3 regions of the Enterobacter kobei genome follow, and region 1 is predicted to be linked to each of the others. Evidence: predicted binding sites of a transcription regulator. Region 1 holds the regulator's gene; each other region holds the start of a gene.
The links. Region 1 encodes PhoB, which activates phosphate uptake and scavenging genes when phosphate is short. Its sites were predicted from a motif close to CTGTCATAAAACTGNCNNAT; they were not measured.
Positions count from the first base shown of each region.

Region 1 (3,286 bases):
ACAGCCGAAAAATTGCTCAATTTCAGCGGGAAATGCTCCCGTCCTGGCGTGGAGAAGAATAGTTTTTCGATTTACCACGCAAATACAGTCGGTCTGACAGTATCTGGGGGGCAATTTAAACGCTTATAACGTTTAAAGGCAAGGTGGGATCTCAAAACCAGAACAATATGCCAGCATGAAAATACACGCCAGCACAATACGCTATTTACAGGAAAAACTCATGGCTAATCATGCGAAAAAAAACACCCAGCCGTATATTATTCATCCGCGTTTCGCTTGACTGCAAAGCAAACGGGCCAGCAGACGCTGACCCGTGGAAAGGGAAAATGACACACCTGCCCTCAGGCGGTCTTTTTGGCAATTAATCGTTCCGGAATAACGAAACTGAAGCGGGTTCCTTTCCCCAGCGTACTCTGAATATCAAGTCGGCTTTCGTGGTGATTTACCGCGTGCTTCACAATCGCCAGCCCCAGGCCGCTCCCCCCTGTTTGCCGCGACCGCGCTTTATCCACGCGGTAGAAGCGTTCGGTCAGACGCGGGATATGCTCCGGTGCGATCCCCGGCCCGTTATCTTCCACGCTAAACTCGGCGCCCGTAGGGGTACGGTTCCAGCGCACCATAATATCCGTCCCTTCCGGCGTATGGTTCACCGCGTTGTACACCAGGTTGGATATGGCGCTACGAAGCTCATCCTCACTGCCCAGCACCTTTAGCGTGCTGTCGACCTCGAAGGTCAGGTGATGCTTTTTGTGGCTTAACGTCTGCGCTTCACGCTCCACAACCCGCAGCATCATCGGCACATCTATCGTGTCATTCAGCGCAAGCGTAGGCGCCGCTTCAATCTTCGAGAGCGTCAGCAGCTGCTTCACCAGCCCTTCCATGCGATGCGTTTGCTCGCGCATGGTATGCAGCGCTTTTTCACGCGGCGCACCTTCCAGCGTTTGCTCCTGCATCATCTCCAGATAACCCTGAAGCACGGTCAACGGAGTACGCAGTTCGTGGCTGACGTTCGCAAAGAAATTACGGCGCGCGCCCTCAAGCTGGTGCATTTGGGTGACATCGCGCGCCACCATCAGCCACTGCTTATCGCTGTAAGGCATCACGCGGATTTCCAGATGGCGACCATTATTGAGCTTCAGATTGTGCGGGCGGGTAAAATCACGCTTTTTCAGATACAGCGTGAATTCGGGATAGCGTAAAAGGTTAAGGATGTTCTGACCGTTATCGTCCGGCCAGCGAAGGCCCAGCAGCTGTTGCGCCAGGCCGTTACACCAGAAGATGGTGCCTTCTTCAGTGGTCAGGATGACCGCATCCGGCAACGACTCCGCCCCGCTGCGAAAACGCTTAATCAGGCTTCCCAGCTCGCGACGGCGCTTTTTATTACGCATCTGCATCTGGTGCAGGCCGTACAGCAGGGGCTCCCAGCTGCCGCTGCCCGGCGGTGGGGTCATACTGCGGTCAACCCACAGCCACCAGGAGAGGCGCAGCAGGTTCCAGAAATGCCAGATCAGCAGCCCGGTGACCGACGCCAGCAGAAACCACGGCAGATGTCCGAGAAAGGCCCCAAGAAGGAAGGCCGGAATACAGCATAAGATCAGTTCAAAGACGAGCCTTTTCCATGACAGACGTTCCAGCACGCGTCACACTCCTGTCATTGTTCAGAAACGGGTCGAAAAACGATAACCCGTGCCGCGGACCGTCTGTACCATGCGATCGTGGCCGCTCAGTTCCAGCGCTTTTCGCAGGCGGCGAATATGTACGTCAACCGTCCGGTCTTCGACATACACGTTAGTTCCCCAGACGTTATTCAGCAACTGCTCGCGGCTGTATACGCGTTCCGGGTGAGTCATAAAGAAGTGCAGGAGTTTAAATTCGGTAGGGCCCATATCGAGGGGGTTTTCGCCGGTCATCACGCGGTGCGAGGTAGGGTCAAGGCTGAGTCCCTGCATCTCTATCACCTCTTCCACCGCCATCGGTGAAATACGGCGCATCACGGCTTTAATGCGGGCGACCAGCTCTTTTGGGGAGAACGGTTTAGTGATGTAATCGTCCGCGCCGGTTTCTAATCCGCGCACGCGATCCTCTTCCTCTCCGCGCGCCGTGAGCATCACAACCGGGATGTCGCGGGTGAGTGCCTCACGCTTCAGGTGTTTGATAAACTGCAGTCCGGAGCCGCCAGGCAACATCCAGTCCAGCAGAATCAGATCGGGCCAGGGTTCATTCAGCTGGTTCACTGCGCTGTCATAATCTTCCGCTTCAACCGGCTGGAAGCCATTTTGCTCGAGCACGAAGCACACCATTTCACGAATTGGAGCTTCATCTTCTACGACCAGAATACGTCTCGCCATACTTTGCCCTGTCTTATCTTATTAAGTTACACGTTTGTAATTCGGCGCCATTATGCGTCAGATTTATGACAGATTTATGAAAAACATTACCACGGTAGCGGGCAAACCGTTGTTTTATTACAGCGGTTATTTTCCCTTCTCTGAACGTTTATAATCCTGCTTTCTCATTTTTGCCACGGAACCGCTATGCGCATACTTCACACCTCGGACTGGCATCTCGGTCAAAATTTTTACAGCAAAAGCCGTGCGGCTGAACATGAAGCGTTCCTGAACTGGCTGCTGGAGACGGCGCAGGCCCACGAGGTCGATGCGATTATTGTCGCGGGTGACATCTTTGATACGGGGTCGCCCCCCAGCTATGCGCGCGAGCTGTATAACCGCTTCGTGGTGAACTTGCAGCAGACCGGCTGTCATCTGGTGATAGTCGCCGGTAACCATGACTCCGTGGCAACGCTCAATGAATCCCGCGACATTCTGGCGTTTCTCAATACTACCGTCGTCGCCAGCGCCGGGCATGCCCCGCAGATCCTGAAAAAACGCGACGGTACGCCGGGGGCAGTGCTGTGCCCGATCCCCTTTTTACGCCCGCGCGATATCGTACAAAGTCAGGCGGGACTGTCGGGCACGGAAAAGCAGCAACATTTATTACAGGCCATCACCGACTATTATCACCAGCAGCACGCGGATGCCTGCAACCTGCGTGGCGAACAGCCGATACCGGTGATTGCGACCGGGCATCTCACCACCGTTGGGGTCAGTAAAAGTGACGCCGTGCGTGACATCTATATCGGCACGCTGGACGCCTTTCCGGCGCAGAACTTCCCGCCTGCGGACTACATTGCGCTCGGGCATATTCACCGCGCCCAGGTTATCGGCGGCTGCGAACATATTCGCTACTGCGGATCCCCTATTTCGCTCAGTTTCGATGAAACCGGCAA
Region 1 is NZ_CP017181.1:1,002,740-1,006,025, reverse strand. Features, by position in the region: gene phoR (phosphate regulon sensor histidine kinase PhoR) at 342-1,637, opposite strand; gene phoB (phosphate response regulator transcription factor PhoB) at 1,659-2,348, opposite strand; gene sbcD (exonuclease subunit SbcD) at 2,535-3,286, shown strand, end outside.

Region 2 (3,286 bases), 150 kb from region 1:
TTGAGATCTTCAAAGGCGCCAACGCGCTGATGAATGGCGCGGCAAGCTCTGGCGTGGGCGGGATGATCAATCTTGAGCCGAAACATGCGGGCGATACCCCGCAGGCAAAAGTGGGCGTGGATTACACCTCAGATTCGCAGTTTGGCACCACCCTAGATGCAGGCCGTCGCTTTGGCGACAGCGACCAGTTCGGCGCGCGCGTGAACCTGGTCCACCGTGAAGGGGAAACCGGCGTACCAAACGACCGTCGCCGCACCACGCTGCTCTCCACCGGTCTTGATTACAACGGCGACAACGTCCGCACCTCGCTGGATCTGGGCTATCAAAAGAAAACCTTCCACGGCAGCCCGACCAGCGTCAACATCTCGGCGGTGGATTTCGTGCCTGAACCGCCGAAAAACGATCGTAACTTCTCGCAGAAGTGGGCCTACAGCGACATCGAAAACGAATTTGGGATGTGGCGCAGCGAATACGACATCACCGATAACTGGACCGCCTATACCGGCCTGGGCGCGCAGCATGCGCACGAAGAAGGGATCTACAGCGCGCCGAAGCTGCTGGACAAAAGCGGCAAAGCCACGGTCAGCCGTCTGGATACTAACCGCATTAGCGATTCCGTTAGCGGGATGGCGGGCATTCGCGGGAATTTCAATACCGGCTTTGTGTCGCACAAGGTGAACGTCGGCTACTCGGCGACGACCAAAAACGAAAAAATCGCGTGGAAAATGTCGGCGACGAAGGATAACCCGACCACCAACATCTACCACAACACCGGCGTTGATATGCCGGACAGCTCCAACTTCAATGGATCAGGTGGCAAATACAGCGATCCGCTAACCAGCGGGCGCACCCGTACTCAGGGCTGGCTGCTGAGCGATACGCTGGGCGTCCTGGACGACAAGCTGCTGTTCACCGCGGGGGCGCGTCATCAGAAAGTGGTCATCCGCGGGTATAACAAAATTACCGGTGCGGAAAACGACGCGGACGGCTTCGACGGTAGCCGCTGGATGCCAACCTACGGCGTGGTTTATAAACCGTGGGAGCAGATTTCCCTTTACGCCAACCACACCGAAGCGCTGCAGCCGGGAAAAACCGCGCCGGACACCGCCACCAACTACGGTCAAAGCACCGGTATTGTTCACTCTAAACAGAATGAAGTCGGCTTGAAGGCAGACTTTGGACGCGTGGGCGGCTCTCTGGCGCTGTTTGAGATCAAAATGCCATCGGCGATCCTCGACGATGACAATCACTACGGCCTGGACGCTGAACAGCGTAACCGTGGCGTAGAGCTCAACGTTTTTGGCGAGCCCATGCTCGGGATGCGCCTGAACGCCAGCGCCACCTGGCTGCAGGCCGAGCTGACCAAAACCAAAAACGGCGTGAATCAAGGCAACGATGCGATTGGCGTGCCGAACTTCTATGCCGTGCTGGGGGCAGAGTACGACATCAAGCCAGTTGACGGCCTGACCGCCACCGCACGCGTGAACCACTCGGGCACGCAGTATGCCGATCTCGCGAACAGCAAAAAGCTGGACAGCTATACCACGCTGGATCTGGGCATGCGCTACCGCTTTGCGCTGAACCACAATGCAAACCAGATGACCGTGCGCGCAGGCATCGACAACGTGACCAATGAAAACTACTGGGCCAGCGTGGACGATTCCGGTACCTACATCACTCAGGGCGAACCGCGAACCTTTAAGGTCTCGGTGGGCTACGAGTTCTAAGCGTTCCACCTCGTTATCCGGGGCAGGGACGCCCCAATCCCGCCGTTATCCTGTTATAAAATTGTAACAAAAGCTTCTTACACTGTTCGCCAACTCCTTACCTCTTGGCCAATGACAGGAAGCCGCTATGGGCAGACCCCTCAAATCCGTTTTTAAAAAAGAACATCGCGACGACATCACTAACCGCAGCGCTAATCCGGTTTTCTCCGAGGTTGCAGAGGTTTTCCTCTCCCGCCGTCGTTTTCTCCAGATGGGCGCCGTGGCGGGTGCTGCCGTTTCCTTTCCCTTTTTGATCAAACCTGATAGCGCCATTGCCGCGGTATCGAAGCCGTCCGCGCTGGCAAAAGCGGTGTCGCTTGGGTTTACCAGTATTCCCGTTTCCACGGACGATACGGTGAGGGTGCCGGAAGGTTATATTGCCCGCCCGTTTTATCGCTGGGGTGACCCGACGGGCATCAAAGACCACATGCCGGCATTTAAGCCGGATGCCAGCAACACGACCGACGAACAGGCCGTGCAGGCGGGGATGCACCACGACGGTATGGCGTGGTTTAGCCTGCCGCAGGGGGAGCAAAACCCGGAACATGGTCTGCTGGCGCTGAACCATGAATACATCGATAACGGGATGCTGTTTACGGACGGTATGGCGAACTGGAACCTCGACAAAGCCCGTAAGGGGCAGAACGCGATGGGCGTGTCGGTGGTGGAAGTGAAAAAAACGGGCAGCGGCTGGGAGGTGGTTCGCCCGTCTTCTTATGCCCGCCGTATCACCGTCAATACGCCGATGCAGCTTACCGGCCCGGCGCGGCATCAGCCCCTGATGAAAACCGCCGCCGACCCGCAGGGGGAGCGCGTGCTGGGCACCATGCAAAACTGCGCCAACGGCCATACGCCGTGGGGCACCTATCTCACCTGCGAGGAGAACTGGTCGGATATTTTCGTGAAAAAAACCGATCTCAATCCGCTGGAAAAGCGCTATGGCATCAGCGACAGCGACGAATCTTACCGCTGGAACGAGGTGGATGAGCGGTTTAGCGTCGATAAAACGCCTAACGAGCCTAACCGATTCGGCTGGGTGGTAGAGATTGACCCCTACGACCCGACCTCCACACCGCGCAAGCACACCGCACTTGGCCGCTTCAAGCACGAGGGGGCCGCCGTTACGCTCTCCGCCGATAATCGCGTGGTGGTCTATATGGGGGACGATCAGAAGTTTGAGTACATTTATAAATTCGTCTCTGACAAAAAATACGATCCTGCGAACCGTGAGGCCAATATGCAACTGCTGACCTCGGGCACGCTGTATGTTGCCAGGTTCAACGAAGAGGGAAGCGGCGACTGGCTGCCGCTGATCTTCGGGCAGAATGGCCTGGATAAAAGCCACGGTTTTGAAAACCAGGGCGATCTGCTGATTAAAACCCGCCTGGCGGCTGACGTGGTGGGGGCGACGAAAATGGATCGCCCGGAGTGGATAGCCGTGGATCCGCACGCCAGCGGCAGCGTCTACTGTACGCTCACCAACAACAGCGATCGCGGTAAAGAGGGGAAAGCCCCGGTCG
Region 2 is NZ_CP017181.1:1,157,141-1,160,426, forward strand. Features, by position in the region: gene BFV64_RS05465 (TonB-dependent receptor) at 1-1,727, shown strand, start outside; gene BFV64_RS05470 (PhoX family protein) at 1,855-3,286, shown strand, end outside.
Region 2: a site for PhoB is predicted at 1,778-1,797, ahead of BFV64_RS05470 (PhoX family protein). Genes of this name have one in related genera too.

Region 3 (3,286 bases), 370 kb from region 1:
TCACCTCATCGCCCGATTTCTCCAGCTCGTAGTTGCCCGGCGTGGCCGACACGTAGATAGTCTGCGGCGCCAGCGCCTCAAACTCTTCAAACTTCATCGGCCGGTTATCCAGTGCCGACGGCAGACGGAAGCCGTACTCCACCAGCGTCTCTTTACGCGCGCGGTCACCGCGGTACATCCCGCCAATCTGCGGAATGGTGACGTGGGATTCGTCTATCACCAGCAAGCCGTCGGCCGGGAGGTAGTCAAAAAGCGTCGGCGGCGGCTCACCCGGCCCACGACCTGAGAGGAAACGGGAGTAGTTTTCAATACCGGAGCAGTAGCCGAGCTCGTTCATCATCTCCAGATCGAACTGGGTTCGCTGGCTCAGGCGCTGCTCTTCCAGCAGCTTATTGTTCGCCAGAAGCACCTTACGGCGTTCAGCCAGCTCCACTTTGATCTCTTCCATCGCCTGCACGATACGCTCGCGCGGCGTCACGTAGTGCGTTTTAGGGTAGATGGTAAAACGCTGGATCACCGACTCAACGTGACCGGTTAGCGGGTCAAACAACGATAAACGTTCAACCTCTTCATCAAACAGCTCAACGCGCAGCGCCATATCGTCCGATTCCGCCGGGAAGATGTCGATCACCTCCCCGCGCACGCGGAACGTTCCGCGCTGAAATGCCTGGTCGTTACGGGTGTACTGCAACTCCGCCAGTCGGCGCAAAATCGCACGCTGATCGATGATCATCCCCTGCGTCAGGTGGAGCATCATCTTCAGATAGAGGTCCGGGTCGCCCAGGCCGTAAATCGCCGAAACCGACGCCACCACAACCACATCGCGACGCTCCAGAAGCGCCTTGGTCGCCGACAGTCGCATCTGCTCGATGTGTTCGTTCACTGAGGCATCTTTCTCGATGAAGGTGTCAGAGCTCGGCACATAGGCTTCCGGCTGGTAGTAATCGTAGTAGGAGACGAAATACTCAACGGCGTTCTCCGGGAAGAACTCTTTCATCTCGCCGTAAAGCTGTGCCGCGAGGGTTTTGTTGGGGGCAAGCACCATCGTAGGGCGCTGCAGATCCGCGATCACGTTGGCGATGGTGAACGTTTTACCGGAACCGGTTACCCCCAGCAGCGTCTGGTGCGCAAGCCCATCTTCCAGCCCCTCTTCCAGACGACGGATCGCCCCAGGCTGATCGCCAGATGGACGGAAAGCAGAATTCAGTTTGAACGGTTTACTCATGGGCGACGACCTGATGACGTTATAAGCGGCAGGTGAGTAATTTTACTCGTTGTTGCCAGGAATGCCAGTAAAAAACACTGGATGAAAAACCAGTATCATGTCAGGATATTTAGCATAGCGGCTTAAGGATTAGCGCGTTAATGGATAAAATTTCGACTCTGACGAGATAAAAAACCAGTCAACGTGGGTTATCCCCAGAACTTTTTCTTTTTTAACATTTGTCAAGCCAGGTTATGAGAGTTTTATGGCAGCGCGTGACACTTTCATTACGGTAATTGCTTTTATCTAAGCAATTAAATTTTAAACGATATTTTCTAAAGCCGCGTTTCGCGTCAATTTGGGCGAAAGCCGCGTCTTCTCTCGCTTATCGCGTGTTTTCTAACTCTAATGCACATGGTTATCCACAGGAATAGTGGATAACTGCTTCCAGCCCGTGCAGAGTGCCGCTCGGCAAATTCCCGGATTTTCCCACGGGACGGCAACAAAAAATTTTTATCGCTATTTTTTGTCGATAAACAGTTGCGTCATTCATAACCACCTGATGGGATCTTGCTCACATTTCCGCCATTTTCCCCTGCACCACGACTCAACACCGCCAGCACCGTCGATGTGCAATTCCCGGTTTCCTTACCCCACTTAGTGGTGGAACATTCTTAAAAAAGCCGCTTTTTTAATCACTTCACGGTTTCTGGCAGGGGTTTTGCACAATCAAAAACCGAGCATCACCGACACATTTTTAAGGAGAGAAAGATGTTGAGTCTGCGTGCAGTGAATCAGTTTTACGGAAGCCAACATACGCTATGGAACGTGGATTTAGATTTTCCGCAAGGGATGTGTACCGGCGTTGTTGGCCTGCCAGGGATGGGAAAAACCACCCTAATGAATTGCATTGCCGGGAAAGTGCCCGTGGATAGCGGCACCATCATCTGGCATGAAGCGGGTGCGCCGCCGCGTGATTTACTCAGCCAGACGGCCGAACAACGTTCCGGACCGGGGATTGGCTATGTCCCGCAGGACAGGCGGATTTTTTCTCAGCTGACGATTGAGGAAAATTTGCACATTGCCATGCGGGCGATGGATAAATCCGACCCGGCAGCGAAAAGTGAAGTGTACGAGCTCTTTCCCGAACTTTACGCGCTGCGTCAGACGCGAGGCAACGCCCTTTCGCCAGAGGCGCAGTATCAGCTTGCTCTGGCAAATGCGCTGGTCAATCGCCCGCGTATGTTGATTCTGGATGAACCTATGCACGGTGCCGGCCAGGGCTTTGCCCATAAGCTTGCACAACTGCTGGTACGGCTAAACCGGGAGCTTGGGATGACGGTGCTGCTAGCAGAACAGCAGCTGTCGTTTATCCGCCGGGTAGCGGATCGGTTTTGCATGCTCTACCGCGGACGTAACGTGGCACAGGGCCACGTTAACGAACTCAACGATGAGCTTATTGCCCACTGGATGTCGCTGGAAGCAAGACGCTGAGGTCAAGATACTGACCGGTTTCGGCCTGTTCGGCATCGTCCGCAAGCCAGGGGATCTCCCCCAGGAATGGCGCGGGGAGCACCCGTTTGAGGGTCGTCAGATACTCATGGTGTCGCTTGCCCGGCGTGACCACGTCGTTGGCTATCCAGCCCGCGAGACGCAGCCCTGCCTGCTGAACGGCCTGCGCCGTCAACATGGCGTGGTTAATACAGCCGAGCTTGACGCCGACAACGAGTATGACCGGGAGTTGCTCGGCCTGCACCCAGTCAGCAAACGTCTGGTCCTGAGAGAGCGGCGTAAACCACCCGCCTGCACCTTCCACCAGCACCCAGTCGGCCTGGCTTTCCAGGGTTCGTAACCCGGCAGAGAGCACGGTAAAATCAATCGGACGGCCTTCATCGGCGCTGATAATGTGCGGCGAGGTAGGCTCGGCAAAGGTATACGGGTTCACCGCTGAATAGGCGAGTTCGAGCGTGCTGTTACGCTGAAGCGCCAGCGCGTCGGTGTTACGTAACCCCTCCGCCGTCATCTCGCTGCCGGAAGCCACAGGCTTATACCCGGCGGTGTTTTTCCAAAGCTTTCGCGCCG
Region 3 is NZ_CP017181.1:1,376,413-1,379,698, reverse strand. Features, by position in the region: gene uvrB (excinuclease ABC subunit UvrB) at 1-1,225, opposite strand, end outside; gene BFV64_RS06545 (ABC transporter ATP-binding protein) at 1,976-2,698, shown strand; gene bioD (dethiobiotin synthase) at 2,661-3,286, opposite strand, start outside.
Region 3: a site for PhoB is predicted at 1,457-1,476, ahead of uvrB (excinuclease ABC subunit UvrB). Genes of this name have one in related genera too.